DNA from 2 places in the Belliella marina genome. Region 2 is predicted to be linked to the other one. Evidence: riboswitches for the same ligand, from Rfam matches in the RefSeq annotation. Region 2 holds a riboswitch; the other holds the start of a gene.
The links. Region 2 has a riboswitch for thiamine pyrophosphate ahead of thiS (sulfur carrier protein ThiS). Riboswitches for the same ligand answer to the same signal wherever they lie in the genome.

Region 1 (4,769 bases), on a different contig from region 2:
ATCAATTAGATGATCTTTGTCAGTTTTTGATTTTCTAAATTTATTTGGTGTATCTTTATAGAGGAATTTGAAATATTTGACACCCGATTTATTTTTCTTCCCCAGTAATCATTATCATTAAATACATTATCATGCGTCCCCCTAGATTCAGTGCCGCATCTTCGTTTCATTCAGATTTGAAATTGAGGATCAAAAATTACTTCACAGAAAAAAATCTCAAGCAAACAGGAAATTTCTCTCTTTACCTAAAAGCCATTTTATTGGTGGCTGGCTATATTGCCACATATGTTACTTTGGTGTTTTTTACACCACATTGGTCTCTTGCTTTGCTCGGATGTGTGCTTTTGGGCGCGTTGGCGGCAACCATCGGATTCAATGTCATGCATGATGGGGCACATGGCAGTTTTAGCAAAAAATCTTGGGTCAATGAACTTGCGGGAGTATCCATCAATTTTCTTGGCGCCAATGTGTTTATGTGGAAAACTAAGCACAATGTCGTTCACCATTCATTCACAAATATTGATGAGGTTGATGATGATATGAATGCCAGGCCATTTTTGAGACTTTGTCCACACCAAAAATTCCACAGTATCCATAAGTACCAACACAAGTATTTCTTGTTTGTATATTCTTTGTTGTATCTGTACTGGGTTTTTGTGACAGATTATAAAAAATATGCTACCAGAAAAGTTGGTGTCATTCCGATTCAGAAGATGACAATATCAGATCACCTTTCATTCTGGGGATTCAAATTGCTACACATTGTTTTGTTTGTTGTCATCCCGATTTATTTTGTGGGGGTATTGCCGTGGTTAGTTGGATTCTTGCTTTATGGGGTTGCTACCGGTATTTTGCTCAGTGTGGTTTTCCAGCTTGCGCATTCGATCGAAGAGACCTCATTCCCTATGCCTCATGTTGAGACGAATAAATTGGAAGATGACTGGGCGGTTCACCAATTGAAGACAACTGCCAACTTCGCCACAAACAACAGGCTACTCTCTTGGGTAGTAGGTGGGTTGAATTTTCAGGTTGAGCATCATTTGTTCCCAAATATTTCCCATGTACATTATCCTGCAATTAGCAAAATCATCAAAGAAACTTGTTTGGAATATGGGATCCCATATTTGGAACACCCGAAATTAAGGATGGCTTTTGCTTCCCACGTAAATCACCTAAGAACACTTGGACGTCCATAAGTATTTTAGATTTTTATTTTTCCCGCTGTTCACTTGAGCAGCGGGTTTTTTTATGCTCTTTTTGGTTATTAAGCTTTTACACCTACATTTGTACCCAAGATCATTAGGGGTGCCTTAAAATTTCGGGCTGAGATCATACCCACAATACCTGATCCGGGTAGTGCCGGCGAAGGGAAATGAGTAACCGATGACAATAGGAATTGATTGAAGCCTTTCGTGGGGTTTGACTCAACTATCAAGCTCAGGCTGTACTGAAGCAAGCATATTGGCTGTGTTTGATTATTCGATTTGGTAATAGGGTGAACAAAATGAAGAAAACCGTCCCCTTGGTTTTTGGAGATTCAACCAAACTGCCTTGGCAGTATGCAAGCAATAAAAATGAAATACTTAGGATTTACATTGGCAATGATGCTGGTGTGTTTAGTCGCTTCTGCCCAAAACAGAATCAATGGAATAGTCCAAGATGCCCAAACGGGGGAGCTTTTGTTTGGGGCTAATCTTATCCTAAAGGGTACAGGACGTGGTACAAATACGGATCATCAGGGGAAGTTTGAGATCACAAATGTTCCTAAGGGGACTTTTGATTTGATTGTGTCATTTTTGGGGTACGAAACTCAGAGGGTAAGTGTTGATGTCCCTCTTACGGGTGAATTGAATATTTCATTGGCACAGAGCAGCTTATTTACCGAGGAGTTTGTAGTCTACGGAACTCGGGCGACTGACGTCACGCCTACGACTTTCCAAAATATCAAAAAAGAAGATATCGCCAAGCTCAATTTGGGACAGGATATCCCAATGCTTTTGAATTACACGCCTTCTGTCGTAAGTTTTTCTGATGCAGGGGCAGGTGTGGGTTACACAGGGTTGAGAATCAGAGGTTCGGATCAATCAAGAATCAATGTCACTGTCAACGGCATACCGATGAATGATGCTGAATCTCATGGAGTCTTCTGGGTGAATATGCCTGATTTTGCATCTTCGGTCGACAATATGCAGATCCAAAGAGGTGTAGGTACTTCTACAAATGGGGCAGCTACTTTTGGGGCAAGTATCAATATCCAGACAGATACTAGAAAGGATGAAGCATATGGTGAAATCGATAATACCTTTGGGTCATTCAACACCAGAAGACATACCGTCAAGGCAGGGTCAGGATTGTTGAATAACCGCTGGACTATTGATGCAAGATTGTCCCAAATCACCTCTGATGGGTATATGGATAGGGCTTCCTCGAATCTAAGGTCTTACTTTCTGACTGGTGGTTACCATGGAGAAAACCACGTATTCAAATTGAATGTGTTCTCAGGGGCAGAAAAAACCTACCAAGCTTGGGAAGGGGTGCCGGAAGCACTGTTGGAAACCAATAGGACTTTCAACCTTTATACTTATGATAATCAAACTGACAACTACCAGCAGGATCATTACCAGTTTATCTACACAGGAAAAATCAACCAAAACTGGAAGGCGAATGCAGCTTTGCATTACACTTATGGGCGTGGATATTATGAGCAGTTTAGACAAAATGATCGGTTGAGTAGTTATGGGCTTACTCCTGTAGTCATTGGAGAGACCAGCATATCCAGAATGGACATCATCCGAAGAAGGTGGCTGGACAATGATTTTTATGGCGGGGTGTTTTCGTTTAATTACCTTTCCCATGATGCCAAATGGGATGTGGTACTTGGTGGAGGAGCAAACAGGTATGATGGGGACCACTTTGGTGAAATCATCTGGATGCAGTACGCAGCTGATGTGAACATCAGAGACAGGTATTATGACAATGTAGCGGTCAAAGATGATAGAAATGTCTATCTAAAAGGGACATATGAGGCTGTAGACGGACTCTTTCTTTATGGTGATCTGCAGTACAGAGGGGTGGATTACAGATTTGATGGTATCAATAATGACTTGAGGGATATATCTGGTCAAGTAAGCTACAATTTCTTCAACCCAAAATTTGGATTGACTTATCAAACCCGCACTGGAAAATCATGGTATGCATCCTACGCAGTAGCAAACAGAGAGCCTGTGAGGAGGGATTTTACGGATTCTCCGATTATAGACAGGGCACCACAGGCCGAAAATCTACAAAATATTGAAGCTGGTATCAAGGCAAGTCATAGCAAGTATTCCTACAATGTGAATCTATACTACATGAATTACAACAATCAGCTGGTATTGACAGGTCAGCTGAATGATGTAGGTGCATATGTTAGGGATAATGTGGCTGATTCCTATCGTGCAGGGATTGAGATAGATGGAGCTTACAAAATCTCCCCAAAATTCACCTTGGGTGGGAATTTGGCAGTCAGTAGAAACAAAATCTCTGAGTTTACGGAGTACATAGATGATTATTCAGCCGATGACTTCTTTCAGGAGGAAATCAATTATACGGATACAGACATAGCATTTTCCCCAAATGTAGTTGCTTCTGCAATATTGGATTACAAACCTGCCAAAGGTTTCGAAATCAGTTTGCTCAACAAATATGTTGGCAGTCAATATATGGACAACACCATGAATGACAACAGGAAGCTTGATGCTTTTTGGACTACAGATTTGAGGTTGAATTATGCTTTGGAGCCTAGATTTGTCAAAAACTTGGAATTCACCTTGATGGTTTACAATATTTTCAATAGACTCTATGAGCCAAACGGCTATACATTCTCATATTTTCTCCCTGGAGAAGGGGGGACTGGCAGATCCCTGACAACGGAGAATTTCTATTATCCAATGGCAGGAGCCAACTTCCTGGCAGGTGTAAAGGTTAGATTTTAAATAAAGTTTAAATTTAGTTGAGCGTAAAGGCATCTCCGGTTTCGGGGGTGCTTTTTTTTTAGATATGAGATTTTAGAAGCGAGAGACGAGAAAACAAGAGGCAAGAACCAAAAAGACAAGTTTGTTTTTACGACTACGTCACCTCGATCCTGAAAGCATCGGGAGAGAGGTCTCGTCCCATCTTTGAAGCAGGCAATTGAATGGCTATCGAAAATACAGAGAAATCAATGGAAAAAGATGTCATGTAAAATCAGGACGTAACAAAAAAATGAGAAACAGAGCAAACACGAAGTACCTGCCTGCTGCACGGCAGGGTTAAGCCTCCTAATCCCCTAATCAACCAATCCACCGATACCCCATTCCCTAATCTGTGTATTGTCTTGAGAATTGGAAGTTTAAGAAAACCAGCCTCATAACCTTCCAATCTCCCAATCTCCTCGTTCACTATTCGTCCAATCCACTGATAACCTAATCCACTAATAACCCAATCCCAAAACTGTTTAGAAGCTTAGGGCTTAGAAGTATAGAAAATTCAACCTCCAAACTTTCAAACCTTCCAACGTTCTAACCTTTTTAACCCGCATTCCCTCAATTTCTAATCCCCTCTGCAAAGAAATTTTTCACCCAGAGTGTCCTGCTTATGAGGTTCACGGTATTGAGGATGTCATAGATGTTTTTGGGGTGGAAGGGGCTGATTGTGACATTGTAATGGCCAAGACGGTCTTGGTGTACCTCAAGGTCATATTTCAGGCTGAGTTTGAGCAGTTCTTTTGGAAAAAAAATATTTGCTGAAAC
Region 2 (4,769 bases):
ACCAACAGTTCCAAGTTACAGGTAGATTTCGTTTCCTTTTTCCGCAAATTCCTTGGCTTTGTCTTGCATGCCTTTTTCCAATGCTTCGGTTTCTTCTAGATCATTTTCAGCGGCATATTTTCTGACATCTTGGGTGATCTTCATGGAGCAGAAATTTGGACCACACATAGAGCAGAAATGGGCGATCTTCGCACCTTCGGCAGGAAGGGTTTCGTCGTGGAATGATTTGGCTGTATCTGGATCGAGTGATAGGTTGAATTGATCTTCCCATCGGAATTCAAATCTTGCCTTGCTCAATGCATTGTCTCTGTATTGAGCTCCAGGGTGTCCTTTTGCCAAATCTGCAGCATGGGCAGCTATTTTGTAGGTAATGACACCGTCTTTGACGTCTTTTTTGTTTGGCAATCCCAAGTGCTCTTTTGGAGTCACATAGCAAAGCATGGCAGTACCGTACCAACCGATCATGGCTGCTCCGATAGCTGAAGTGATATGATCATAACCTGGAGCAATGTCTGTCGTCAATGGCCCCAAAGTATAGAATGGAGCTTCTCCACAGTGCACAAGCTGCTTGTCCATATTTTCTTTGATCAAGTGCATCGGCACATGTCCAGGTCCTTCTATGATCGTTTGGATATCATGTTTCCAAGCTATTTTGGTGAGTTCGCCCAAGGTTTCGAGTTCCCCAAACTGTGCCGCATCATTTGCGTCAGCGATACTTCCAGGCCTCAAACCATCCCCTAGGGAGAAAGTGACATTGTAGGCTTTCATGATTTCACAGATCTCTTCGAAATGTGTATAGAGGAAGTTCTCTTTGTGGTGGGAAAGACACCATTTTGCCATAATCGAACCACCACGGGATACGATTCCCGTCATCCTTTTTGCTGTAAGCGGAACATACCTGAGTAAAACTCCTGCATGGATGGTGAAGTAATCCACGCCCTGCTCTGCTTGCTCTATCAAAGTATCCCGGAACAATTCCCAAGTCAGGTCTTCGGCCTTGCCATTTACTTTTTCCAAAGCCTGATAGATTGGGACAGTACCGATTGGTACGGGAGAATTTCTGATGACCCATTCACGGGTTTCGTGTATATTCTTTCCTGTGGAAAGATCCATGATTGTATCAGCTCCCCATCTGCAAGCCCAAACTGCCTTTTCCACTTCTTCCTCAATGTTGGAGCTCACCGCTGAGTTTCCAATGTTGGCATTGATCTTTACCAAGAAATTGCGGCCAATAATCATTGGTTCTACTTCCGGGTGGTTGATATTTGCAGGGATTACTGCACGACCCAAAGCGATTTCCTGTCTGACAAATTCAGGGGTGATAAAGCCTTTAGGGGTATTTGCCCCAAAGCTATTACCATCGTGCTGGTGGAGTAGGCATTTGTTACCAATATCATTTTTCCCCAATTCTGCAATCCTCTGGTTTTCCCTGATGGCAACGTATTCCATTTCCGGTGTAATGATACCCTGTTTGGCATAATGCATCTGTGAGACGTTTTTTCCAGGCAATGCTTTCAAGGGGTTGTTCAGATTAGGGAATCGAATCGGGTTCAGAGAGTCGTCATTTTTTCTTTTTTTGCCATACTCAGAGCTGATATCCGAAAGATACTCAACGTCGTTTCTTTGGAGTATCCATTTTTCGAAATTCCTAGGCAGACCTTTTTCGAGGTTTACCTGATAGGAGGGGTCTGTATAGGGACCGCTGGTATCATAGACCGTCACTGCCGGGTTTTTGGTGGCTGGTAGGCCTTTGATGTGCGGTTGTGTGTCATGCAATGAAATCTCACGCATGGGGACCCGAATCGCATGCAGCTCACCGTCCAAATAGACTTTTTTGGAAGCTGGAAATGGACTGGTCGAAATACTTTGGTTGTTAGGTGTTTGTTCTGTTTTCATTTGCTTATGGTTTTATCCTCCTTGTGTAGCTTTGATAAGGATGATCGTATCACCAGAGGCAATGAAAGTATTGGCCCATTCAGATTTTGGTATCACAGACTGATTGACAGCAACAGCGATACCTTCAGGATTTTGCTGAACATGGTTTTGAAGTAACTGTGTGATAGAGCAAGTGTCCGAAATCTGGAGCGGTTCATTGTTTACGGTAATATCCATCCTTGAAATTGTTTGATTGAACATATAACTTCAGGAGTGGCCCGTAACAACGGATCAAAAAAACGAAAATGCCATTCATCGAAGGATAAATGGGCAATTCTTCACTTTTCCCTTCGGCAGTACTAACTGCATCAGGTTCATAGGGTATGATCTCAGTCCGTGAAGGACACCCCTAAAGTTGTCCCAAACCTATAGAAAACAAATTGGAATTGCAAGGGGAGTTTGTTTTAATGAGTTTATTCTTTTAAAAAAAAACAAAGCGAAAATTCAAGCAAAATTCCCGAACTCAATCTTATTTAAACAATTTCGGACAGTTTGAATACCTGAAAGAGTATTTAGTAAACTTTCAGGTTTTAATCCGTTCAAAAAAGACTTTACCAAACTCTTCAATATGCTTGATCAAGTCCTGATTCGCAATTTGTCTATAAAGTGATATGTCAAATTTATAGGGAAGCAATAGCTCGTCCAATTCAGTTTCAATTAATTGTAAAGTGGTAAGGTCTAGATTGTCACCAATCAAAGTAAGGTCAATGTCCGATCCAATTCTATAATTTCCAATAGCCCTAGAACCATAAAGTATGACTTTTTCTACTTGATTATGTTTTTGAAATACCTGATTGATCTTTTCAATAATATACGGATTAAGCCCAAATCTTACCATAATTCACCTTGATTCCCGCTCTTGATTTCTTCTAGCTTATCCCTGAATTGCAAAAACTCTTTTAAATATTCATAAACGATTTTCATAAAAATATCATCAGCAGTTTCTTCATTGTAAGTATGGGAAGTTTTATTTCTACTTTTGATCATGTCCATCCAAACCTCACCATTTATAATCAATCCTGTAGCAAAGGCTTCCCTTGTAGCATCCTTAGAGCCAAAAACCCCCACATTCCCTGAATTTGCAAGAAAATCTTTCATGACATTCCAAGCAAGTTCGTGTGTATATTCGAAGCGCTGTATAAGTCCTTCTTTTAATATATCATCTAAGAAATCATCTGCATCAATTCTACCTTTATCATCGATTTGATAATCTTTTTCAATCCTTACAACTGCCTGTTCAAGTTTAGCTAGTGCTTTTTTGTAATTATTAAACCTCTGATGCCATCTTAAGTTCTCGTCTTCCATTATTGATATTGAAATTTACAAAATTGATAAAAGCACAACAATATTGTGTTTTCTAAACCCATACTAATTTATTAAAAAAAAAGCATTTGAATCGATAAAAAATTTAAATGGTTTAAATTAAGGCCTTTGGAATTAATCTTATCATAGTTTTAAGATTAATTCCCAAAGGCCTTTTTCCTTATAATCAACCCAATTTTGCCAAAGCTTCTTCAAGTGTCTTGATTTTGGCTTCTGCATCGGCTTGCTTTTTTCTTTCGTTTTCTATGACTGCAGCAGGTGCTCCTGCAACAAAGCGCTCATTGCTGAGTTTTTTCATTACTGAATTCAAGAATCCTTTGGTGTAAGCCAAATCTTTGCTGATGTTTTCCCTCTCTTCCTCTGCATTTACTTGCCCTTCCATCGGAATAAAGCACTCATCTGCCTTCACTACAAAGCTCACGGCATTTTCAAGTGAGTCACCGAAGCTTACATCTTCCAGATTAGCCAACTTTTTCAATACCGCATCAAATCTTCCATAAAGTTCTGATTGCTTGGTTTTGATAGTCAAAGAGAAAGCTTCTTTTGGTGAGATTCCCTTGGAGGCTCTGATATTTCTTACTTGTGATACAACCTCAAATACCTGTATTGCTTCCGTAATGATTTGACTGTCAAAAGATTTTGCTTCTGGCCATGCCGATACAATCAATGCCTCAGAAGTATCTCTTTCCTTGATTTGATGCCAAAGTTCTTCTGTCAAGAATGGCATAAATGGATGTAGTATTCTCAAAATATCCTCAAAGAATTCGATCGTTTTGGCATGCGTAGGGGCATCGATTGGCGCCTGGTAGGCAGGTTTGATCATTTCCAGATACCAAGAACAGAAATCATCCCAAACCAATTTGTACGTTGCCATCAACGCATCGGAGATTCTGAATTTCTCAAAATGATCCTCAATCTCCGTCAAAGCTTCATTGAATCTGTTTTCGAACCAGGTAATTGCTGCTTGGTTGCTTTCTCCAGAAATATTCGGGTCAATTTCCCATCCACTTACCAGCCTATATGCATTCCATATTTTGTTGGAGAAGTTACGGCCTTGTTCAACCAGTTTTTCATCAAATGGAAGGTCGTTTCCGGCAGGAGAGGAGAAGAGCATTCCCGTACGGACACCATCAGCTCCATACTGCTTGATCAACTCTAATGGATCAGGTGAATTGCCCAAAGATTTGGACATTTTTCTTCCTTGCTTATCCCTTACGATACCTGTGAGATAGACGTTTTTGAATGGTTTTTCACCAGTATATTCATAACCCGCAATGATCATCCTGGCTACCCAGAAGAACAAAATCTCCGGTGCAGTCACCAAATCATTGGTAGGGTAGTAATATTTCAAATCTTCGTTTTTCTCCCCTGTTTTGAAAACCCCAGAATCAAATACGGAAATAGGCCATAGCCATGATGAAAACCAAGTGTCCAGTACATCTTCGTCTTGGGTAAGGTCTTCCAATTTATATTGTGTGTCGAATTTTTCATTCGCAAGCTGAACTGCCTCT

Region 1: linked by a shared signal. The riboswitch ahead of ACFSKL_RS04875 (TonB-dependent receptor) and the one ahead of thiS (sulfur carrier protein ThiS) in region 2 are both predicted to bind thiamine pyrophosphate.

Annotation. Positions count from the first base shown of each region.
Region 1 is NZ_JBHUHR010000015.1:134,126-138,894, reverse strand. Features, by position in the region: gene ACFSKL_RS04880 (fatty acid desaturase family protein) at 132-1,196, shown strand; TPP riboswitch at 1,292-1,388, shown strand; gene ACFSKL_RS04875 (TonB-dependent receptor) at 1,575-3,974, shown strand; gene ACFSKL_RS04870 (hypothetical protein) at 4,563-4,769, opposite strand, start outside.
Region 2 is NZ_JBHUHR010000045.1:58,456-63,224, reverse strand. Features, by position in the region: gene ACFSKL_RS17275 (thiamine phosphate synthase) at 1-47, opposite strand, end outside; gene thiC (phosphomethylpyrimidine synthase ThiC) at 16-1,896, opposite strand; gene thiS (sulfur carrier protein ThiS) at 1,909-2,112, opposite strand; TPP riboswitch at 2,204-2,296, opposite strand; gene ACFSKL_RS17260 (nucleotidyltransferase domain-containing protein) at 2,459-2,773, opposite strand; gene ACFSKL_RS17255 (nucleotidyltransferase substrate binding protein) at 2,767-3,240, opposite strand; gene ACFSKL_RS17250 (valine--tRNA ligase) at 3,425-4,769, opposite strand, start outside.